3 regions of the Pseudomonas sp. B414 genome follow, and region 1 is predicted to be linked to each of the others. Evidence: predicted binding sites of a transcription regulator. Region 1 holds the regulator's gene; each other region holds the start of a gene.
The links. The regulator sigma-54, encoded in region 1, starts transcription at its own class of promoters, with help from an activator protein. The targets are predictions, from matches to a motif close to ANTGGCATNNANNTTGCTNT.
Positions count from the first base shown of each region.

Region 2: a site for sigma-54 is predicted at 1,430-1,449, ahead of ACZRMH_RS12770 (flagellar basal body rod protein FlgF). Genes of this name have one in related genera too.
Region 3: a site for sigma-54 is predicted at 1,702-1,721, ahead of glnA (glutamate--ammonia ligase). Genes of this name have one in related genera too.

Region 1 covers NZ_JBUZTQ010000015.1:92,915-100,344, reverse strand. Annotated here, with positions in the region: gene lptC (LPS export ABC transporter periplasmic protein LptC) at 1-50, shown strand, start outside; gene lptA (lipopolysaccharide transport periplasmic protein LptA) at 37-582, shown strand; gene lptB (LPS export ABC transporter ATP-binding protein) at 582-1,307, shown strand; gene ACZRMH_RS14680 (RNA polymerase factor sigma-54) at 1,544-3,037, shown strand; gene hpf (ribosome hibernation-promoting factor, HPF/YfiA family) at 3,113-3,421, shown strand; gene ptsN (PTS IIA-like nitrogen regulatory protein PtsN) at 3,434-3,898, shown strand; gene rapZ (RNase adapter RapZ) at 3,901-4,758, shown strand; gene ACZRMH_RS14660 (HPr family phosphocarrier protein) at 4,774-5,046, shown strand; gene ACZRMH_RS14655 (ZIP family metal transporter) at 5,158-6,051, opposite strand; gene ACZRMH_RS14650 (superoxide dismutase) at 6,079-6,690, opposite strand; gene ACZRMH_RS14645 (hypothetical protein) at 6,692-7,141, opposite strand; gene ACZRMH_RS14640 (class II fumarate hydratase) at 7,169-7,430, opposite strand, start outside.
Region 2 covers NZ_JBUZTQ010000012.1:98,117-105,546, forward strand. Annotated here, with positions in the region: gene ACZRMH_RS12765 (sigma-54-dependent transcriptional regulator) at 1-1,195, shown strand, start outside; gene ACZRMH_RS12770 (flagellar basal body rod protein FlgF) at 1,504-2,244, shown strand; gene flgG (flagellar basal-body rod protein FlgG) at 2,290-3,075, shown strand; gene flgH (flagellar basal body L-ring protein FlgH) at 3,100-3,795, shown strand; gene ACZRMH_RS12785 (flagellar basal body P-ring protein FlgI) at 3,810-4,919, shown strand; gene flgJ (flagellar assembly peptidoglycan hydrolase FlgJ) at 4,930-6,189, shown strand; gene flgK (flagellar hook-associated protein FlgK) at 6,200-7,430, shown strand, end outside.
Region 3 covers NZ_JBUZTQ010000004.1:94,362-101,791, reverse strand. Annotated here, with positions in the region: gene ACZRMH_RS05105 (cupin domain-containing protein) at 1-21, opposite strand, end outside; gene glnA (glutamate--ammonia ligase) at 197-1,603, opposite strand; gene thiI (tRNA uracil 4-sulfurtransferase ThiI) at 1,937-3,391, shown strand; gene typA (translational GTPase TypA) at 3,532-5,352, shown strand; gene ACZRMH_RS05085 (YkgJ family cysteine cluster protein) at 5,471-5,908, opposite strand; gene ACZRMH_RS05080 (glycogen/starch/alpha-glucan phosphorylase) at 6,175-7,430, shown strand, end outside.

The DNA of each region.
Region 1 (7,430 bases):
GCAGGATGGACCTGCTGTCCAACGTAAGAGGACAGTATGAGTCTCGTTAAAACCCTCCCTTTATTGCTCAGTTTGAGCGCAGCACTGGGAAGCGTGAGCGCCTGGGCTCTGCCGAACGACAACGAACAACCTATCCGCATCCAGGCCAACGAGGCGCAACTGGATGACAAGCAAGGCGTTGCCACCTACAAGGGCGATGTCATCATCACCCAGGGCTCGATGAAAATCACCGGCAACACTGTGACCATTACTCGCAACGCAGCGGGCGAAATCGACGTGGTGACTTCCGTCGGTAACCTGGCTTACTTCGAGCAATTGCAAAAAGCTACCGACCCTAAACCGGTCCAGGCTTATGCCGTCACCATTCAATACCATGCGCCGCAAAACCGCATCGTGCTGATCGACAAGGCCAAGGTCATCAACGACGGCAACACCACCGAAGGCGAGAAAATCGTCTACGACACGGTCAAGCAAGTCGCCAACGCCGGCCGGGCCACGGGTGCCAATGTCACCGCGCCACGCCCGCGCATTGACATGGTAATCCAGCCCAAGAAGAAAACCGACCAGCAGAAGGCCCAGTAATGGCAACTCTGAAAGCCCAGCATCTGGCCAAAAGCTACAAGAGCCGTCAGGTCGTGCGTGATGTCAGCCTGTCGATCGACAGCGGGCAAATCGTGGGCCTGCTCGGCCCTAACGGCGCGGGTAAAACCACGTGTTTCTACATGATCGTCGGCCTGGTGCATGCCGATCAGGGCCGCGTCCTGATCGACGATCTGGACGTCAGCCATGAACCAATGCACGGTCGCGCACGCGCCGGTATCGGTTACTTGCCGCAGGAAGCCTCGATCTTTCGCAAGTTGTCGGTCGCCGACAACATCATGGCGATCCTCGAAACCCGCAAGGAACTCGACAAGGCAGGCCGGCGCAAAGAGCTGGAAAGCCTGCTGCAGGAATTCCACATCAACCACATTCGCGACAACCTGGGCATGAGCCTGTCGGGTGGTGAGCGTCGCCGGGTAGAAATTGCCCGCGCACTGGCCACCGCGCCCAAGTTTATCCTGCTCGACGAACCCTTTGCCGGGGTTGACCCGATCTCGGTCGGCGATATCAAGCAAATCATTCACCACCTCAAGGCCAAGGGCATTGGCGTACTGATCACCGATCACAATGTGCGCGAAACCCTCGATATCTGCGAAACCGCCTATATCGTCAACGACGGCCAACTGATCGCCGAAGGTGATGCTGAAACGATTCTGGCCAACAAGTTGGTGAGAGAAGTTTACCTGGGTCACGAGTTCCGCCTGTAAGGCAAGGCAACTCCCGGACACCAAAGCGCCTGACCAGCAAAAAGCCTACCGGCTATTTACTGGCCCGGCGCGCGACAGGCCGCACAAAACTGACGCCATGGCCACTAAACTAATTTAGACCGCCCCCTAGGCAAACGCACCAGTTTCAGGCATATAATTTGCTTATGTTTGGCGCTCACGCGCCCTGTAGTGGATGGCGCCATGTGCGCCGGCGAATAAGGTGTTAAGCCCCTGCCATGAAACCATCGCTAGTCCTGAGAATGGGCCAGCAGCTGACAATGACACCTCAGCTGCAACAGGCCATCCGCCTGCTCCAATTGTCGACCCTCGATCTGCAACAGGAAATCCAGGAAGCTCTGGAATCCAACCCGATGCTCGAGCGCCAAGAAGAAGGCGACGACTTCGACAACGCAGACCCTCTTGCCGACAACATTGAGCAAAAACCCAATACCGACGTTCAGGAACCCACCTATCAGGAGTCCGCGCAAACCGTAGACAACCTGGAAGAAGGCGACTGGAACGACCGCATCCCCAATGAATTGCCGGTCGACACCGCCTGGGAAGACGTCTACCAGACCAGCGCCAGCAGCCTGCCAAGCAACGATGACGACGAGTGGGACTTCACCACCCGCACCTCTGTCGGTGAAAGCCTGCAAAGCCACCTGCTCTGGCAATTGAACCTGGTGCCGATGTCGGATACCGACCGCCTGATCGGCGTAACCCTGATTGATTGCATCAACAACCAGGGCTACCTGGACGAAAGCCTCGAAGAAATTCTCGAAGCGTTCGACCCGGAACTGGATATCGAGCTCGATGAAATCGAAGCCGTTCTGCACCGTATTCAGCAGTTCGAGCCTTCGGGCATTGGTGCACGCAATCTGGGCGAGTGCCTGCTGCTGCAATTGCGTCAGCTGTCAGCCAAGACACCCTGGCTGAACGAAGCCAAGCGCCTGGTCACGGACTACATCGACCTGCTGGGCGCACGCGACTACAGCCAGCTTATGCGTCGCATGAAGCTCAAAGAGGATGAACTGCGCCAGGTCATCGAACTGGTACAAAGCCTCAATCCGCGCCCGGGCTCGCAGATCGAATCCAGCGAAGCCGAATACGTCGTACCTGACGTGATCGTGCGCAAGGACAATGACCGCTGGCTGGTAGAACTCAACCAGGAGTCGGTGCCGCGCCTGCGGGTGAACGCGCAGTACGCAGGTTTTGTGCGCCGCGCCGACACCAGCGCCGACAACACCTTTATGCGCAACCAGCTGCAAGAAGCCCGCTGGTTTATCAAAAGCCTGCAAAGCCGCAACGAAACCCTGATGAAAGTGGCGACCCAGATCGTCGAGCATCAGCGCGGGTTTCTGGAGTATGGCGACGAGGCCATGAAGCCTCTGGTGCTGCACGACATCGCCGAAGCGGTGGGCATGCACGAATCCACCATCTCGCGGGTGACCACGCAAAAATTCATGCATACCCCACGGGGTATTTATGAGCTGAAGTACTTTTTCTCCAGCCACGTCAGCACCTCTGAAGGCGGTGAATGCTCCTCCACCGCGATCCGCGCCATCATCAAAAAACTGGTTGCTGCGGAAAATCAGAAAAAGCCGTTGAGTGACAGCAAGATCGCTGGTTTACTGGAGGCACAAGGTATTCAGGTAGCCCGTCGCACCGTCGCCAAGTACCGCGAATCCCTCGGGATAGCGCCTTCGAGCGAACGCAAGCGTTTGATGTAAGCCACGGACCCCGGCGTTTCAGTGGCAGGCTGCTCGGCCTGCTGCTTTATGCAATGGCATCAAAGGAGAAACTGTATGCAAGTCAACATCAGTGGACACCAACTGGAAGTCACCGAACCGCTACGCGCATACATCGGCGAAAAACTCGACCGACTGGAGCGTCACTTCGACAAGATTACCAACGTACAGGTAACGATGGCGGTCGAAAAACTGAAACAGAAAATCGAGGCCACCTTGCACATCCATGGAGGAGAAGTCGTTGCCAACGCCGAGCATGACGACATGTATGCCGCCATTGATCTGCTCACTGACAAGCTTGATCGCCAACTGAAAAAGCATAAGGAAAAGACCCAAAGCCTGCTCCAGGGCGCAACCGGTCGTTAATACTCCCTACCCATGATCCGACTTGAAAGTATCCTGACCCCCGGCCGTTCCTTGGTGAACGCGCCGGGCGGCAGTAAAAAGCGCGCACTCGAACACATTGCCAACCTGATCAGCCGCGAAGTGCCTGGTCTGGAAATGCAGGATGTATTCGAGAGCCTGATTGCCCGTGAAAAACTGGGATCCACCGGTTTTGGCAACGGCATCGCCATACCCCATTGCCGCCTCAAGGGCTGCGAGTCGCCTGTCAGCGCCTTGCTGCACCTCGATGCTCCCATAGATTTCGACGCCATCGATGGCGCGCCGGTCGACCTGCTGTTCGTTTTGCTGGTGCCAGAAGCGGCAACCGATGCACATCTGGAACTGCTCCGGCAGATCGCCAGCATGCTCGATCGTAAAGACGTACGCGAAAGACTGCGTAATGCACCCAGCAACGAAGCGTTGTATCAGGTTGTTCTGGACGTACAGAACGGTCATTAATCATGCGCTTAGTCATAGTCAGCGGACGCTCCGGCTCCGGTAAAAGCACTGCCCTCGCCGTTCTTGAAGACAACGGTTTCTATTGCATCGACAACCTGCCTGCCGGTTTGCTGCCTGAACTGGCCGAGCGGGCGCTGATTCATACTGAATTGGCGCAACCGCTGGTAGCCGTGTCGATCGATGCACGCAACCTGCCAAGCCATCTGTCGCGCTTCCCGCAGTTGCTTGAAGAGGTTCGCAGCCGTCATATCCAGTGCGATGTCCTGTACCTGGATGCCGACGAGGAGACCCTGCTCAAGCGCTTCTCGGAAACACGCAGGCGCCACCCGCTCAGCAGCGCAAGCCGCTCGCTGGCCGAAGCCATTCGCGATGAAACCCAGTTGCTTGGGCCAATCGTTGACCTCGCTGACCTGACCATCAACACCACCAATCTGAACCTGTATCAGCTACGTGACACCATCAAGTTGCGCCTGCTGAACAAGCCTGAGCCCGGCACCGCCTTTTTGGTCGAGTCGTTTGGCTTCAAGCGCGGGATGCCGGTAGATGCCGATTTGGTGTTTGACGTGCGCTGCCTGCCCAACCCCTACTGGAAGCCCGAGTTGCGTGAGCAATCCGGGCTGGACCAGCCGGTGGCGGAGTATCTGGCCGCACAACCAGATGTAGAGGAGATGTTTCAGGACATCTCCAGCTACCTGCTTAAGTGGCTGCCGCGCTTTGCTGCCAGCAACCGTGCCTATGTGACCATTGGTATTGGCTGCACAGGCGGGCATCACCGCTCGGTGTACCTGACTGAACGCCTGGGCAAATGCCTGCAAGAAACTCTGAAGAACGTCCAGGTTCGCCACCGCGACCTAACTTGAAGGATCTACCCCGCGATGCCTGCACTGGAAATTGAAATCATCAACAAACTGGGCCTGCACGCCCGGGCGTCAGCAAAGTTCGTCGGTGTCGCAGGGCAGTTTCCGTGTCAGGTCCGGGCAGGTCGCACACCTGAGTCCATGGTCGATGGCAAAAGTATCATGGCCATGATGATGCTTGCAGCTGGCAAGGGCACCACCATCCACCTAAAGACCGAGGGTGAGCAAGAGCAGGAAGCGCTGGATGCGCTGGCCAAGCTCATCAACAACTTCTTTGATGAAGGCGAATAAAGCAGCAACACCGATCCTGTGGGAGCGGGCTTGCTCGCGATTCAGGCGCCTCGGTCTATCTGATTGATCGAGGTGATGCTATCGCGAGCAAGCCCGCTCCCACAGTAGTTTTTACCCCAGCGCCGTATCCATCACCATCATCAGGCAAAAGCCGACACACAAGCCCAGGCTCGCCAGTTTCTCGTGACCATTGCGCCGGGACTCCGGTATCACTTCCTGGGTCACCACCAGCAGCATCGCCCCTGCGGCCAATGCCAGCCCCAACGGCAACAACACCTCAGCCAGATTCACCAGCCAGGCGCAGAGCACAGCAAACACCGGCTCAACCAAACCTGAAGCCGCACCAATCAGGAACGCCTTGACCCGCGACATCCCCGCCCCAGCCAGCACCAGAGCAATCACCAGACCTTCCGGCACATCCTGCAAGGCAATGCCCATGGCCAGGCTATCGGCATCAGGCATGCCGCCACCTGCCGACACCCCTACCGCCATGCCCTCGGGAATGTTATGCGCCACTATCGCAATCACAAACAACCAGATGCGCGGAGCAATGACCGGCTCACCGGGGCGGCCGACAAAAACCTCCGGCCCTGCACCCGAGACCTTGCGATCCACCAGAAACAGGCAGAATGCGCCCAGCAAAATACCTGCGCTGACCAGCCCGCTGGAAGCCCAGGGTGACAAACCCAGGCTTTGGGCGGCAGCAATGCCCGGCACGATCAACGAAAAAGCCGTAGCTGCCAGCATTACCCCGGCACCAAAGCCAAGCAAGGTATCACTGACCGCCATCGGCATCTTGCGAATCACCAGCACCGGCACCGCACCCAATGCAGTCCCCAGCGCACAGAGCGAACCACCCTGCAGCGCCCGCAGCAACTTCGGCTCCAGATCCAGCCAGACCAGACCCTTGGCCACCAGCAAGGCCATGCCCGCTAACAGCAAGAGCGTGCCGAGGGCATAGCGAAACATTCGTACCCCACCGACCGCCATTATTTGCGTGCCCATAATCCGCCTGAATCCTTTTAAGTGGGCTCAGCCGATCGCTGCTTGATAACGGCGCGCCACTTCGGGCCAATTAATCACGTTATAGAACGCGTTAATGTATTCCGGACGGCGATTCTGATAACGAAGGTAGTAGGCATGTTCCCAAACGTCCAGCCCCAGAATCGGCGTATTACCGTTCATCAGTGGGCTGTCCTGGTTGCCACTGCTTTCGATCACCAGTTTTTTTTGCGGGGTCACGCTCAGCCAGGCCCAACCACTGCCAAAACGGGTCAACGCCGCCTTGGTGAAGTTCTCCTTGAATACCTCAAGGCCACCCAGTTGCTCATCAATGGCCTTGGCCAGCGCACCTTCAGGCTTGCCCCCGCCTTTAGGGCTCATGACTTCCCAGAACAACGAGTGGTTGGCATGCCCGCCGCCCTGGTTAATCACGGCAGCCCGCAGCTTTTCGGGCAACTGGTTGACACTGGCTACCAGTTTTTCCACCGGCCACTGTGCCCACTCCGTGCCCTCCACTGCCGCGTTCAGGTTGTTGATGTAAGTCTGGTGATGCTTGGTGTAGTGGATTTCCATGGTTTGCGCATCGATATGCGGTTCAAGCGCGTCGTAGGCATAAGGCAAGGCAGGCAAGGTATAAGTCATATCAATGTGCTCCTAAGTGATGGCCGCTAACAGTCGAGAACTCATGGCTGGTCTGAGCCACATTGCTTTTGAGCAACAGATTGGAGCGCGGGTATTCACCGTGCTCGCTGATGAAGTTCAAAAGCTCTACATAGGTTTTGCTGCTCTGGCGCAGCGCAGCTTCACGCAGTGCTAGCGTCAGGCGCGTGTTCTGCATGGTTTGCAGCAACCTCTGATGGATCGCACAGAGGTACTCCACGCTTTCCTCTGGCTGGTTGAGGCGCAAATGCAGATCCGCCAGGTTGTGGTGCGAAATGACACAGGCCGCCACTGCTTCGTCGGCATCACTCCAGCGCTCGAACAACACCTGTGCCAGCGCGAGCGCCTGCAGGTAATGCTCTCGGGCATCAACCAGCTCGCCTTCGGCGAAACAGCGATTGGCTCTTTCGATCGTGCGTTTCCAGTGCTCCATGTGAGCCTCCAAAGCAGTGTCGATGGGTTAAACGCCGCCAGCAGTCAACTTCTCGGGATCGAGTAATACTTCAAGCTGGCTACGTGGCAGATCGGTGTACTCAAGCGCCACATCAATCACCGGGCGCCCTTGCTGGTAGGCGGTCTTGGCGATTTCAGCGGCCTTCTGATAGCCGATGATCGGGTTAAGCGCCGTCACCAGAATCGGGTTGCGCGACAGCGCCTCTTTGAGCTTGGCCTCGTTGACCTTGAAGCTGGCAATGGCCTTGTCGGCCAGCAAGCGGCTGGAG
Region 2 (7,430 bases), on a different contig from region 1:
GATTTCCCTGTCCCGTTATGCCGAAGACTTCGACCTGCCTGAATTGGTGCGGGCCAACAAATCGCGGATCAACGGCCTGCGGGTCAAGATCAAGGGGTTGGTGTACCTGGCTGATATCGCGCCGCTGCAACTGGAGCACGACGAAAGCGAGGCGATGGCGGGTGCCGTGCTGACCCTGCACCGTGCCGACCGCGTGGGCGAGCAGATCTACAATGTGCGCAAGCAGGAGCTGCGCGGTTTTGACAGCATCTTCCAAAGCTCAAAAGTCATGGCCGCTGTAGTGCGCGAAGCCCGGCGTATGGCGCCGCTGGATGCGCCGCTATTGATAGAAGGCGAAACCGGCACCGGCAAGGAATTGCTGGCCCGGGCTTGTCACCTGGCCAGCCCGCGCGGGCAATCGCCACTGATGGCGCTCAATTGCGCAGGCTTGCCCGAGTCGATGGCCGAAACCGAATTGTTCGGCTACGGCCCCGGTGCTTTTGAAGGGGCACGGGCCGAGGGCAAGTTGGGTCTGCTGGAACTGACGGCGGGCGGTACGTTGTTTCTCGATGGTGTGGGCGAAATGAGCCCGCGCTTGCAGGTCAAATTGCTGCGCTTTTTGCAGGACGGTTGCTTTCGCCGGGTCGGCAGTGATGAAGAGGTGTATCTGGATGTGCGGGTGATGTGCGCCACTCAGGTCGACTTGTCCGAGCTGTGCGCCCGGGGCGAGTTCCGCCAGGATCTCTATCACCGGCTTAACGTGTTGTCGCTGCATATTCCACCGCTGCGCGACTGCCTGGACGGGCTGGAGCCACTGGTCGAGCATTTTCTCGACCAGGCCAGCCGGCAAATCGGCTGCGCGCTGCCGCGCCTGGCACCTGCGGCCATGGATCGCCTGAGCCACTACCATTGGCCGGGCAATGTGCGGCAGTTGGAGAACGTGCTGTTTCAGGCGGTGTCGCTGTGTGATGGCGGGGTGGTCAAGGCCGAGCATATTCGTTTGCCGGATTATGGCGTGCGTCAGCCACTGGGTGAGTTTTCGCTGGACGGTGGGCTGGAGCAGATTGTCGGGCGTTTCGAAAAGGCGGTGCTGGAGCAGCTTTATTCCGAGCATCCCAGCAGCCGATTGCTGGGCAAGCGCTTGGGGGTTTCCCACACCACCATCGCCAACAAGCTGCGTGAGCACGACATTATCAAGCCGGGCAAGGAAACCTGAGCCTTTAAACATTTACTGGTGGGAGCGAGCCTGCTCGCGATGGTATCGCCGCGGTGTGCCAGACAAATCGGGTCGCCGGCATCGCGAGCAAGCCCGCTCCCACAGGTGTTGCGTCGTCTGGCAGGCCATTGCTTGCCGCTACCGGCATAACCCCGCCGTCTAACCCCGTCTCTCAGCACCTCTCCAACTTCCCGCAAGCCCAGTCAAACCGGCCTTTACCACCGTCAAAAAATAGTTGGTGCGCAAATTGCTTTAGCCACTGCAGTACAGCGGTGGGCGGCAAGCGTCCGTCAGACAGAGGAAAGACTGTGGACAAGTACCTTTATGTGGCAATGACCGGCGCCAGTCAGAACGCTCTGGCGCAAAAGGCCCATGCCAACAATCTGGCGAACATCTCGACCAACGGTTTTCAGCGCGACCTGGAGCAGGCGCGTTCGATGCCGGTGTTTGGCGACAGCTTTGCGGCGCGGGCCTTTGCCATGAGCGAGCGCCCGGCGACCGATTTCAGCCCCGGTGCCATGGTCGAGACCGGTCGTGATCTGGACGTGGCGGTGTCCGGCGATGGCTGGCTGGCCGTGCAGGCCCCCGATGGCAGTGAAGCCTATGTGCGCACCGTCAGCATGAATGTCGACGCCCTGGGCATCCTGCGCGCCGGCAACGGCATGCCGATCATGGGCAATGGCGGGCCGATTGCAGTGCCCCCCCAGCAGCAGATCGAAGTCGGCGAAGACGGCACCATCAGCATCCGCGCCCAGGGCGAAGGCCCGCGGGTGATGGCGCAAGTGGACCGGATCAAGCTGGTGCAGCCGGACCTGAAAACCATGAGCAAGGGCCTCGACGGCCTGATCCACACCAATGACGGTCAGCCCGCTGCGGCGGATGCCAATGTGCGGGTGACCTCGGGGTTTCTGGAGGCGAGCAACGTCAATGCGGTCGATGAAATGACCTCGGTGCTGGCGCTTTCCAAGCAGTTCGAACTGCATATCAAAATGATGAATACCGCCAAAGAAGACGATCAGGCCATGACTCGCGTCCTGTCCATCAGCTAATTATTTGAACGCAGCGCCGAGAAACCGGCGCGCGAGGAGAGCAGCATGCTTCCGGCACTATGGGTTGCAAAAACAGGTCTGGCTGCACAAGACACCAACCTGACCACCATTTCCAACAACCTGGCCAACGTGTCGACCACGGGCTTCAAACGTGATCGCGCCGAGTTCCAGGACTTGCTCTACCAGATCAAACGCCAGCCCGGTGCCCAGTCGACCCAGGACAGCGAGCTGCCCTCGGGCCTGCAACTGGGTACCGGCGTGCGTATCGTCGGCACGCAAAAGAACTTCGCCGCCGGTAGCCTGCAAACCACCGAGCAGCCGCTGGATATGGCCATCAATGGCCGTGGCTTTTTCCAGATCATGCAGCCAGACGGGACTACGGCCTACACCCGTGACGGTACCTTTCACCTGGACTCCAACGGCCAGATCGTCACCGCCAGCGGCTTTGCCCTGGAACCGGCGATTGTGGTGCCTGCCGATGCGCAGACTTTCACCGTAGGCCAGGACGGTACCGTGTCGGTGACCATTGCTGGCACTGCGGCTGCGCAAGTGATCGGCAACGTGCAAACCGCCGACTTTATCAACCCCGCCGGTCTGCAGTCCCAGGGCGGTAACCTGTTCCTCGAAACCGCCTCCAGCGGCGCACCGCAAATCGGTACTCCGGGCCTCAACGGCTTTGGCCTGACCATGCAAAGCATGCTGGAAACCTCCAACGTCAGCACCGTGGAAGAAATGGTCAATATGATCACCACGCAGCGCGCCTACGAGATGAACTCCAAAGTCATCTCCACCGCTGACCAGATGCTGTCGTTTGTGACGCAAAACCTGTAATTACGTGAAATAGCGGGAGAGCTCATGAAGCGCTTGTTTTCTGTTCTGGCACTAGGCGCCATTACCTTTGTGGCCGGTTGCGTCAGTCCGCCGCCGCGGGCCAACGATCCGTACTACGCACCTGTGCTGCCGCGTACGCCGCTGCCGGCTGCGGCCAACAACGGCTCGATTTACCAGGCCGGTTTCGAGCAGAACCTGTACAGCGACCGCAAGGCGTACCGTGTCGGTGACATCATCACCATCACCCTGAACGAGCGGACCCAGGCGAGCAAAAATGCCAACTCGGCCATCGGCAAGAACAGCAACACCAGCATCGGCCTGACCTCGTTGTTCGGCAGCGGCCTGACCACCAATAACCCGTTGGGCAGTGGCGACCTGAGCCTGAATGCCGGTTACAGCGGCAGCCGTGCCACCAAGGGCGATAGCAAGGCCGGGCAGGGCAACAGCCTGACCGGTTCGATCACCGTGACCGTGGCCGATGTGCTGCCCAACGGCATCATCGCCGTGCGCGGCGAGAAGTGGATGACCCTCAACACCGGCGACGAACTGGTGCGCATTGCCGGCCTGGTCCGTGCCGATGACATCGCCACCGACAACACCGTGTCGTCGACCCGCGTCGCCGATGCGCGCATTACCTATTCGGGCACCGGTTCATTTGCCGATGCGAGCCAGCCGGGCTGGTTTGACCGCTTCTTCCTTAGCCCGCTGTTTCCTTTTTAGTGATGACTTTCGCCATGCCCAACCTCAAGCATCTGCTGGCAGCCGTGTTGCTGTTGTCGACCTCCCTGGGCGCCCACGCCGAGCGGTTGAAAGACATCGCCAGCATTTCCGGCGTGCGCTCCAACCAATTGATTGGTTATGGCCTGGTTGTCGGGTTGAATGGTACGGGCGACCAGACCACGCAAACCCCATTTACCCTGCAGACCTTCAACAACATGCTGTCGCAGTTCGGTATCAAGGTGCCGCCAGGGTCGGGCAATGTGCAGCTTAAAAACGTCGCGGCGGTGTCGATCAGTGCCGATTTGCCAGCGTTTGCCAAGCCGGGGCAGGTGATCGATATCACCGTTTCCTCCATTGGTAACTCCAAAAGCCTGCGCGGCGGTACGCTGCTGCTGACACCGCTCAAGGGCATCGACGGCAATGTCTATGCGGTGGCCCAGGGCAATCTGGTGGTGGGCGGCTTTGATGCCGAAGGCCGTGACGGCTCGAAAATCACCGTCAACGTTCCCTCGGCCGGGCGCATCCCCGGTGGTGCCTCGGTCGAGCGTGCCGTGCCCAGTGGGTTTAACCAGGGCAACAGCCTGACCCTGAACCTCAATCGTTCGGACTTCACCACAGCCAAGCGCATTGTCGACAAGATCAACGACCTGCTCGGTCCCGGCGTGGCCCAGGCCATCGACGGCGGCTCGGTGCGGGTGACCGCGCCGCTGGACCCAAGCCAGCGCGTCGATTACCTGTCGATCCTGGAAAACCTCGAAGTCGACCCGGGCCAGGCGGTGGCCAAGGTTATTATCAACTCCCGTACCGGCACCATCGTGATCGGCCAGAACGTCAAGGTTTCGCCGGCCGCGGTGACCCACGGCAGCCTGACCGTGACCATCACCGAAGACCCTATCGTCAGCCAGCCCGGCCCCTTGTCCAACGGTGAAACCGCCGTGGTGCCACGCTCGCGCCTGAATGCCCAGCAGGAAGCCAAGCCGATGTTCAAGTTCGGCCCGGGCACCACCCTGGACGAAATCGTGCGAGCGGTGAATCAGGTGGGCGCAGCGCCAGGTGACTTGATGGCGATTCTCGAAGCACTGAAACAGGCCGGCGCCTTGCAAGCCGACCTGATCGTGATCTGAGGCTGACAGCATGGATATGTCCAAGACCGCAGGATTGGGTGGCAGCGATTCGGGAGCCTTTACCGACCTCAATCGTCTTAACAACCTGAAGGTCGGCGACCGCGAAAGCGATGCGAACATGCGCAAGGTTGCGCAGGAATTCGAGTCGCTGTTCCTTAACGAAATGCTCAAGTCGATGCGCTCGGCCAACGAAGTGCTGGGCAAGGACAACCCGCTCAACACCCCGGCGGCCAAGCAGTATCAGGAAATGTACGACCAGCAGCTGTCGGTGACCTTGTCCCGCCAGGGCGGCGGTATCGGCCTGGCCGATGTGCTGATGCGCCAGATGTCGAAAAACAAATCCGCAGTGCCGGGGGAGGCTGCGGCCACCACCGCATTGAACGCTGAAGTCAAAACCCCGGCAGCCACCAACACGGCCGATAGCCCGTTTGTGCGCTCCAATGGCCAGCGTGCGCTGTGGGCTTCGCGGGTCGATGTGGCTCCGAGTGCGACCCAGGGTGCGCATAAAAACGATATGGCCATGCTCAACCAGCGCCGTCTGGCGTTGCCGAGCAAGCTGACGGATCGGCTGCTGGCCGGGATCGTGCCTTCGGCGGACCCTGCGCGTTCCACCCTGAACACCGGCACTGTGCCAGGGCGTACTTCGCCGGGGCTGGATGCCGTGCTCAAGGGCAGCCGCCAGCCGATGCTCAGCGCCAGTGGCGCATCAGGGCGGATGCAGATTTATGGCCGTGCCGTGGCCCAGCCACCATTGGCGCCGGCCAAGCAGGCGTTCGAATCACCGGATGCCTTTGTCGCCACCATGCTGCCGATGGCGCAGCAGGCTGCCGACCGGATTGGCGTCGACCCGCTGTATCTGGTGGCGCAAGCTGCGCTGGAAACCGGCTGGGGCAAATCGGTGATGCGCCAGCAAGATGGCAGCAGCAGCCACAACCTGTTTGGCATCAAGGCCACCGGCAGCTGGCAGGGCGCGCAGGCGCGGGCCATCACCAGCGAGTTCAAGGGCGGGCAGATGGTCAAGGAAACGGCGGACTTCCGCTCCTACGACTCGTATCAAGACAGCTTCCACGATCTGGTGACGCTGTTGCAGAGCAACAATCGTTATAAAGAAGTACTCAACGCGGCCGATAAACCGGAGCAGTTTGTGCGCGAGTTGCAGAAGGCCGGTTATGCGACCGACCCTGAATACGCGAGCAAGATTTCGCAGATAGCCAAGCAAATGAAAACCTACCAGAGCTACGCCTCGACGGGTTCTCTCACGAATTTATAAGGTTTGAACCATGGCGAGTTTGATCAACATCGGGATGTCGGGGCTGAACGCCAGCCAGGGCGCATTGGCTACTGTCGGCAACAACATTGCCAACGCCAATACCTCGGGCTATTCGCGTCAGCAAATCGTCCAGGGCAGTGGCGCGTCGCAACAGGTGGGCGGGGTGTTTATCGGCACCGGCACCACCCTGGCCGACGTGCGCCGTGTGTACAACGCCTACCTCGACGCCCAGTTGCAAACCACCACCTCGCTCAACGGCGATGCCCAGGCCTATCTCGACCAGATCGGCACGGTCGACAAACTGCTGTCGGATAAAAACACCGGTGTTTCGGCCGCCCTCAGCAGTTTTTTCTCGTCCTTGCAGACGGCTGCCGCTACTCCGGGTGATGTGTCGGCTCGCCAGTTGCTGCTGACCAGTGCGCAAACCCTGAGCAACCGTTTCAACTCGATTTCGTCCCAGCTCAACCAGCAGAACGAAGGCATCAACAGCCAGCTGGACACCCTGACCTCGATGGTCAACCAGCACACGGCCACCATTGCCTCGCTGAACAAGCAGATTGCCCAGGCCACCACCGCCGGCAACACCCCGAACAACCTGCTGGATGCACGTAACGAAGCGGTGCGCACCCTTAACGAGCTGGTCGGGGTAACGGTCCAGGAACACGACAACGTTTACGACATCACCCTGGGCACCGGCCAGAGCCTGGTGCAGGGCACCACTTCCAACACCATTTCGGCGGTGCCGGGCAAAGTCGACAAAAGCCAGTTCGGCATCCAGATCAACTACCAGCAATCGAGCTCCGATGTGACCTCGGTGCTTAGCGGCGGCAAGATCGGCGGTCTGCTGCGCTATCGCGACGATGTGCTGGCGCCGGCAATGAACGACCTGGGACGCACCGCAATCGTGGTTGCCGATGCGATCAACAAGCAGCTGGGCCAGGGCCTGGACGCCAACGGCGAGTTCGGTTCGTCGCTGTTCAACAGCATCAACAGTGACAAGGCCATCACCCAGCGCAGCCAGGCATCGAGCAGCAACAGTGCCGGTTCCAGCAACCTCAATGTGAGTATCAGCGACAGCAGCCAGCTGACGGCCTACGACTATAAGGTGACCTTCACCAGCGCGACTGAATACACCATTCAGCGCTCCGACGGCGAGGCGGCCAAAGGGCCATTCAAACTCGGCGACAAGCAGGAGATCGACGGCTTTACCCTGCAACTGCCCAAAGATGGCGTAGTCGCAG
Region 3 (7,430 bases), on a different contig from region 1:
GAGGGTGTTTGTAAGGGGCATGGCAACGTCCGTTTTGAGAGATTGGCTCAAATTACAGATCGCGCTTTGGTGTGGCTGTCAGGTGGAGGTGAGAAGGTGAGCGGGCATTGCTGAAGGGGGTGTAAGACGTTGCGCATAAAAAAGCCTCCCGTAGGAGGCCTTTTCAAATCATGCCGCTAGCGCGGATGATTCTGGATCAGCAGCTGTAGTACAGCTCGTATTCCAGTGGGTGTACGAAGGTACGAACCTGGATTTCTTCTTCGCTTTTCAGGGCGATGTAAGCGTCGATAAAGTCGTCGCTGAAAACGCCGCCTTTGGTCAGGAACGCACGGCCCTTGTCCAGCTCTTCCAGGGCTTCTTTCAGGCTGCCGCAAACTTGTGGGATCTCTTTGGCCTCTTCAGGCGGCAGGTCATACAGGTTTTTGTCAGCTGCGTCGCCAGGGTGGATCTTGTTCTGGATGCCGTCCAGGCCAGCCATCATCAGTGCGGCGAAGCACAGGTATGGGTTGGCTGCCGGGTCCGGGAAGCGGGCTTCGATACGGCGAGCTTTAGGGCTGGACACGTAAGGAATACGGATCGAGGCGGAACGGTTGCGAGCCGAGTAGGCCAGCATTACCGGAGCTTCGAAGCCTGGCACCAGACGCTTGTAGGAGTTGGTAGCCGGGTTGGTGAAGCCGTTCAGAGCCTTACCGTGCTTGATGATACCGCCGATGAAGAACAGGGCGGTGTCGGACAGGCCGGCATAGCCTTCGCCTGCGAAGGTGTTCTTGCCATCCTTGGAGATGGACATGTGAACGTGCATACCCGAGCCGTTATCGCCGTACAGCGGTTTAGGCATGAAAGTAGCGGTACGGCCGTAGGCGTCTGCCACGTTGTGTACGCAGTACTTCAGGGTCTGAACTTCGTCAGCCTTTTTCACCAGGGTGTTGAACTGCACGCCGATTTCGTTCTGGCCGGCAGTTGCCACTTCGTGGTGGTGAACTTCGATAACCAGGCCCATTTCTTCCATGGCGTTGCACATGGAGGTACGGATTTCGTGGTCATGGTCGAATGGCGGAACAGGGAAATAGCCGCCTTTGACGCCTGGACGGTGGCCTTTGTTGCCGCCTTCCACGTCCTGGTCAGACATCCACGAACCTTGTTCGGAGTAGATCTTGAACATGGAGCCGGAGATATCGGACTTGAATTTAACCTGGTCGAAGATGAAGAACTCAGGCTCAGGACCGACGAACACGGTGTCGCCGATACCGGTGGACTTCAGGTATTCCTCGGCACGGGTAGCGATGGCGCGTGGGTCGCGGTCATAGCCTTGCATGGTCGAAGGTTCGATGATGTCGCACACCAGGATCAGCGTTGGCTGCTCGGTGAACGGGTCCAGAACGGCCGTGCTGTCGTCTGGCAGCAGGATCATGTCGGACGCTTCGATGCCTTTCCAGCCAGCAATGGAGGAGCCGTCGAACATTTTGCCGTCGGTGAAGAAGTTTTCATCCAGCGCATCACGGGCCGGCATGGTCACGTGGTGCTGAGTGCCTTTGGTATCAGTGAAGCGCAGATCAATCCACTTGACGTCATGATCTTTGATGAGTTGAACCGACTTCGACATAGTGTCCTCCGGGGTGGCTTAGGGCTTGGTAGTGGAGAGCCCTTAATAAGTGGTTGATGCCGGCGCGAATACTCTGCCAAGGCAACCTGCCTCACAAGGGAGCAAATTGCATGCCAGTGCCCCGATTAGGGCGTAATGCGCCAATCTCAAGCAGGTAAGCGGGGCAGACTACCGATTAGCGGCGTTTATCGCACCCTAATGAAGCGAAATCTGGCCTTTATGTTCCATTTTGGTGCGGCGAAAACCGTTTGTACGATAACTGGTTAAACCTTGAGCAATTTCCGCTATAATCCGCGCCCCCCTTTTTTGGCAGGCTGCTCGCGCGCTGTTTTCATGAAACTAATCGTTAAAGTCTTCCCAGAAATCACTATCAAGAGCCGTCCGGTTCGGATGCGTTTCGTCCGTCAATTGGCCAAAAACATCCGCACTGTGCTCCGCGATCTGGACCCGGCTGTGGTGGTGACGGGCGTGTGGGACAACATCGAGCTGCAAACGCGCGTAAGTGACCCTAAAGCCTTGAAAGAAATGACCGAACGCCTGAGCTGCATGCCGGGCATCGCGCATTTCCTGCAGGTTGACGAGTACCCGTTGGGCGACTTCGACGACATCGTTGAAAAGTGCAAACTGCACTTCGGCGATGCACTGGCGGGCAAGATCTTTTCTGTGCGTTGCAAACGCGCTGGCAAGCACCCGTTTACCTCGATGGAAGTCGAGAAATACGTTGGCAGCAAGCTGCGTCGTGAGTGCGGTGCGGCCGGAATCGAGCTGAAAAAGCCGGAAATCGAAGTTCGAATTGAAATTCGCGACCAACGGTTGTTTGTGATTCACAACCAGCACGACAGTATTGGTGGCTACCCGCTGGGTTCGCTTGAGCAGACCCTGGTGCTGATGTCCGGCGGGTTCGATTCCACCGTTGCGGCCTACCAGATCATGCGTCGCGGCCTGATGAGCCATTTCTGCTTCTTCAACCTGGGCGGACGTGCCCATGAACTGGGCGTGATGGAAGTCGCGCACTATATATGGAAGAAGTACGGCAGCTCGCAACGCGTGCTGTTTGTCAGCGTTCCGTTCGAAGAAGTTTTGGGCGAAATTCTCGGCAAAGTCGATAACAGTCATATGGGCGTCATTTTGAAGCGTATGATGTTGCGCGCTGCAACGCGTATTGCCGAACGCCTGGATATCGAAGTGCTGGTGACCGGTGAAGCGATTTCCCAGGTTTCGAGCCAGACACTGCCCAATTTGTCGCTGATTGATTCGGCTACTGACAAATTGGTGCTGCGCCCGCTGATCGCGAGCCACAAGCAGGACATCATTGATTTGGCGGAAGAAATCGGTACGGCCGATTTTGCCAAGCACATGCCTGAATATTGCGGGGTGATTTCGGTCAACCCCAAGACCCACGCCAAGCGCAACCGCGTGGAGTATGAAGAACAACAGTTTGATATGGCCGTGCTTGAGCGAGCGCTTGAGCGGGCCAAACTGGTGCCGATTGATCGGGTAATCGATGAATTGGGCCAGGACTTGCAAGTCGAAGAAGTCAGCGAAGTGCTGGCGGGCCAGATCGTGATCGACATCCGTCACCCGGATGCTCAGGAAGATCAACCGCTGGAACTGGCTGGCATCGAAGTACAAGCGTTGCCGTTCTATGCACTGAACAGCCGCTTCAAGGAACTGGATGACACCCGTCAGTACCTGTTGTATTGCGACAAAGGCGTGATGAGTCGCCTGCATGCTCACCATTTGCTCAGTGAGGGACATGCCAATGTGCGCGTTTATCGACCGAGCTAAGAGCCCGGGGCTGTATGCCTGTGGCCTGCGTCACCGGCCCCCCGACGCCGCCGTCAAGCTGTAACGGCTTGCACGGACTCTACTGTTAATCGCTGCCTGGACTCAGTCAGCACACCGAATCCTCTGATCGAGATACACAAGTGATCGAAAATCTACGTAACATCGCCATCATTGCTCACGTTGACCACGGTAAAACCACCCTGGTAGACAAACTCTTGCGTCAATCCGGCACCCTGGAGCGCAACGAGCTTAACGACGAACGCGTAATGGACTCCAACGACCAGGAGAAAGAGCGCGGTATTACCATTCTGGCGAAAAACACCGCCATCAACTGGAACGGCTACCACATCAACATCGTGGATACCCCGGGCCACGCCGACTTCGGCGGCGAAGTTGAACGCGTAATGTCGATGGTTGACTCCGTTCTGCTGCTGGTTGACGCTCAAGACGGCCCTATGCCGCAAACCCGTTTTGTGACCAAGAAGGCTTTCGAAGCCGGCCTGCGTCCAATCGTGGTAATCAACAAGGTTGACCGTCCGGGCGCACGTCCGGACTGGGTTCTGGACCAGATCTTCGACCTGTTCGACAACCTGGGTGCTACCGAAGAACAGCTGGACTTCAAAGTGGTTTACGCCTCGGCCCTGAACGGTATTGCTGGTCTTGACCACACCGAAATGGCTGAAGACATGACCCCGCTGTACCAGTCGATCGTCGACAACGTACCAGCACCACAAGTTGACCGTGATGGTCCGTTCCAGATGCAAATCTCGGCACTGGACTACAACAGCTTCCTGGGCATTATCGGCGTTGGCCGTATCGCCCGTGGTCGCGTCAAGCCGAACACCCCGGTTGTTGCCATCGACGCTGACGGCAAGCGCCGCAACGGTCGTATCCTGAAGCTGATGGGTCACCACGGTCTGCACCGTGTAGACGTTGAAGAAGCTTCGGCAGGCGACATCGTTTGCATCAGCGGTATGGATTCGCTGTTCATCTCCGACACCCTGTGTGATCCGATGAACGTTGAAGCGATGAAGCCGTTGACCGTTGACGAGCCAACCGTTTCCATGACCTTCCAGGTAAACGACTCGCCTTTCTGCGGTAAAGAAGGCAAGTTCGTGACTTCCCGTAACATCAAGGAACGTCTGGACAAAGAGCTGCTGTACAACGTTGCACTGCGCGTTGAAGAAGGCGACTCGGCTGACAAGTTCAAAGTATCGGGCCGTGGCGAGCTGCACTTGTCCGTACTGATCGAAACCATGCGTCGTGAAGGCTTCGAAATGGGCGTTGGTCGTCCAGAAGTAATCATCCGCATCGTTGACGGCGTGAAGCACGAACCGTTCGAAAACGTCACCATCGACACCCCGGAAGAATCCCAGGGCAAGGTGATGGAAGAAATCGGCCTGCGTAAGGGCGACCTGACCAACATGGTGCCGGATGGCAAAGGCCGTGTTCGTCTGGAATACAACATCCCTGCTCGTGGTCTGATCGGTTTCCGTAACCAGTTCCTGACCCTGACCAACGGTGCTGGCATCCTGACTTCGATCTTCGATCGCTACGACACCATGAAGTCCGGCACCATGTCCGGTCGTCAGAACGGCGTTCTGGTATCGGTTGAGACTGGCAAGGCACTGACCTACTCCCTGGAAACTCTGCAGGCGCGTGGCAAGCTGTTCGTTGAGCACGGTCAAGAGATCTACAACGGTCAGATCGTTGGTCTGAACAGCCGTGACACCGACATGGGCGTTAACCCTACCAAGGGCAAGAAGCTCGACAACATGCGTGCTTCGGGTAAAGACGAAACCATCGCTCTGGTTCCACCTGTTCGCTTCACCCTGGAACAGGCTCTGGAATTCATCCAGGACGACGAGCTGTGCGAAGTGACTCCTAAGTCCATCCGTCTTCGTAAGAAGATCCTGGACGAAGGCGAGCGTACCCGCGCTGCTAAAAAGGCCAAAAACTAAGTCACTTAGTTAGCGGTTACAAAAACGCCCCCGACCTTGCGGTCGGGGGCGTTTTTTTATGTCCGGGTTTTGTGCAACGCCTGACATCTACTGTGGGAGCGGGCTTGGAGTAAGCTGTTTAAAAAACCATCAACTTCTCGCTGCTGTTTTTGCGCTCAACGGCCTTGGGCACGTAAGCGCAATAACCCGGGCGCGGGCCCACTCGCGGATGGTTGCGGCAGGTATCCGGGCGGATGTCGTAGATGGTGCACATGCGCGACTTGCGATCCAGGTACAGGCAGTCGTTATTGCTCATGCGCTGCAGGGTGAAAATCCCCGATTTCTGGTTGAAACGCTCCACGATGCCTTCTTTCTGCAGGCGCTTGGCGATGTTCTTCGGCGGGTCGCCCATCTCGAACTCATCGACAATGCCGATGCGGATCAGGTCTTTGATCTTGACCTCGACCGGCAGCGTGCAGCAGCTGGAAACACAGGAGCCGCACATGGGCGCGGAGTATTTGGCCCAGGTATCGAGACGGTCGATTTCCGCGGCGGCGATCAGGTTGGACTTCATCAAGGCTTGTATTCCAGCGTGCATCAGGGCGCGCGATCATACCGGGGTTGGTGAATGAGTGAACAACCATTTGCCGGTTTTTTGATCAAAAGCGGCCTTTAAAGTGTGCAACTGTGTATGTGCCTCATTTTGGGGCAGCCCCTGCTTCGTCAGGTTTTGAAAAAAAACAGCTCAAAAAAGCCCAAAACAAAGCACTTTGTTTCTGGCGAAGCGTCTAGGCTCAGACCATTCGTTCTTCAAATCGCCCCATCTCGATTGAGGTTGTATCGATGACCCAGGAACCGCTTGTTCGTGACGCACAGGTGGCGGCTTTCCGTGCCGCTGTAGTAGCCAAACTGACTTACGCGGTGGGTAAGGACCCGGAACACGCGTTTGACCATGACTGGTTTGAAGCCATTGCCCTGGCCGCCCGCGACCATATGGTCGAGCACTGGATGGACAGCACCCGGCAGATTTATCGCAAGGACCAGAAACGGGTGTACTACCTGTCGCTGGAATTTCTGATCGGCCGCTTGCTGTACGACAGCCTGAGCAACCTGGGGCTGCTGGAGGTGGCCCGTGAAGCGCTGGGCGAGCTGGGTGTGGATCTGGAGCGCATCCGTGTGCTGGAGCCTGATGCGGCCCTTGGTAACGGTGGTCTGGGGCGCCTGGCAGCGTGTTTTATGGAAAGCATGTCGACCCTGGGCATTGCCGCCCACGGCTATGGCATCCGCTACGAACACGGGTTGTTCCGCCAGAGCATTGTCGACGGTTGGCAGCAGGAGCAAACCGAGAACTGGCTGGATTTTGGCAACCCCTGGGAGTTCGAGCGTGCCGAAGTGTTGTACTCGGTGGGTTTTGGCGGCTCGGTTGAAACCAAACAGGATGAACAGGGCCAGCTACGGCAGATCTGGTGGCCGGGCGAGACTGTGCGGGCCATTGCATATGACACACCGGTGGTGGGCTGGCGCGGTGCCAGCGTCAACACCTTGCGTCTTTGGCGGGCGAGGGCGTTGCATGATCTGAATTTGGGGCGCTTTAACGCGGGCGATCATTTGGGCGCGGTGGCCGAAGTGGTGCGGGCTGAAAGCATCTCCCGGGTGCTGTACCCGGCTGACAGCAACGAAGCGGGGCAAGAGCTGCGCTTGCGTCAGGAGTTCTTCTTTGTTTCGGCCTCGCTGCAGGACCTGCTGCGCCGCCATCTTCACGTCCATGACACGCTGCTGAACCTGGCCGAGCATGTGTCGATCCAGCTCAACGACACCCACCCCTCGATCGCGGTAGCGGAGCTGATGCGCATCCTGGTGGACGAGCACGGCATTGAGTGGCATGCCGCGTGGCAAGTCACCGTCGATACCCTGTCGTACACCAACCACACCTTGCTGCCCGAAGCGCTGGAAACCTGGCCCGTCGGTTTGATGGAGCGCCTGCTGCCGCGGCATATGCAGATTATCTATCTGATTAACGCACACCATATCGATGCGCTACGGGCCAAGGGCATTCATGACTTTGAGGTGCTGCGCGCAGTCTCGCTGATTGAAGAGGA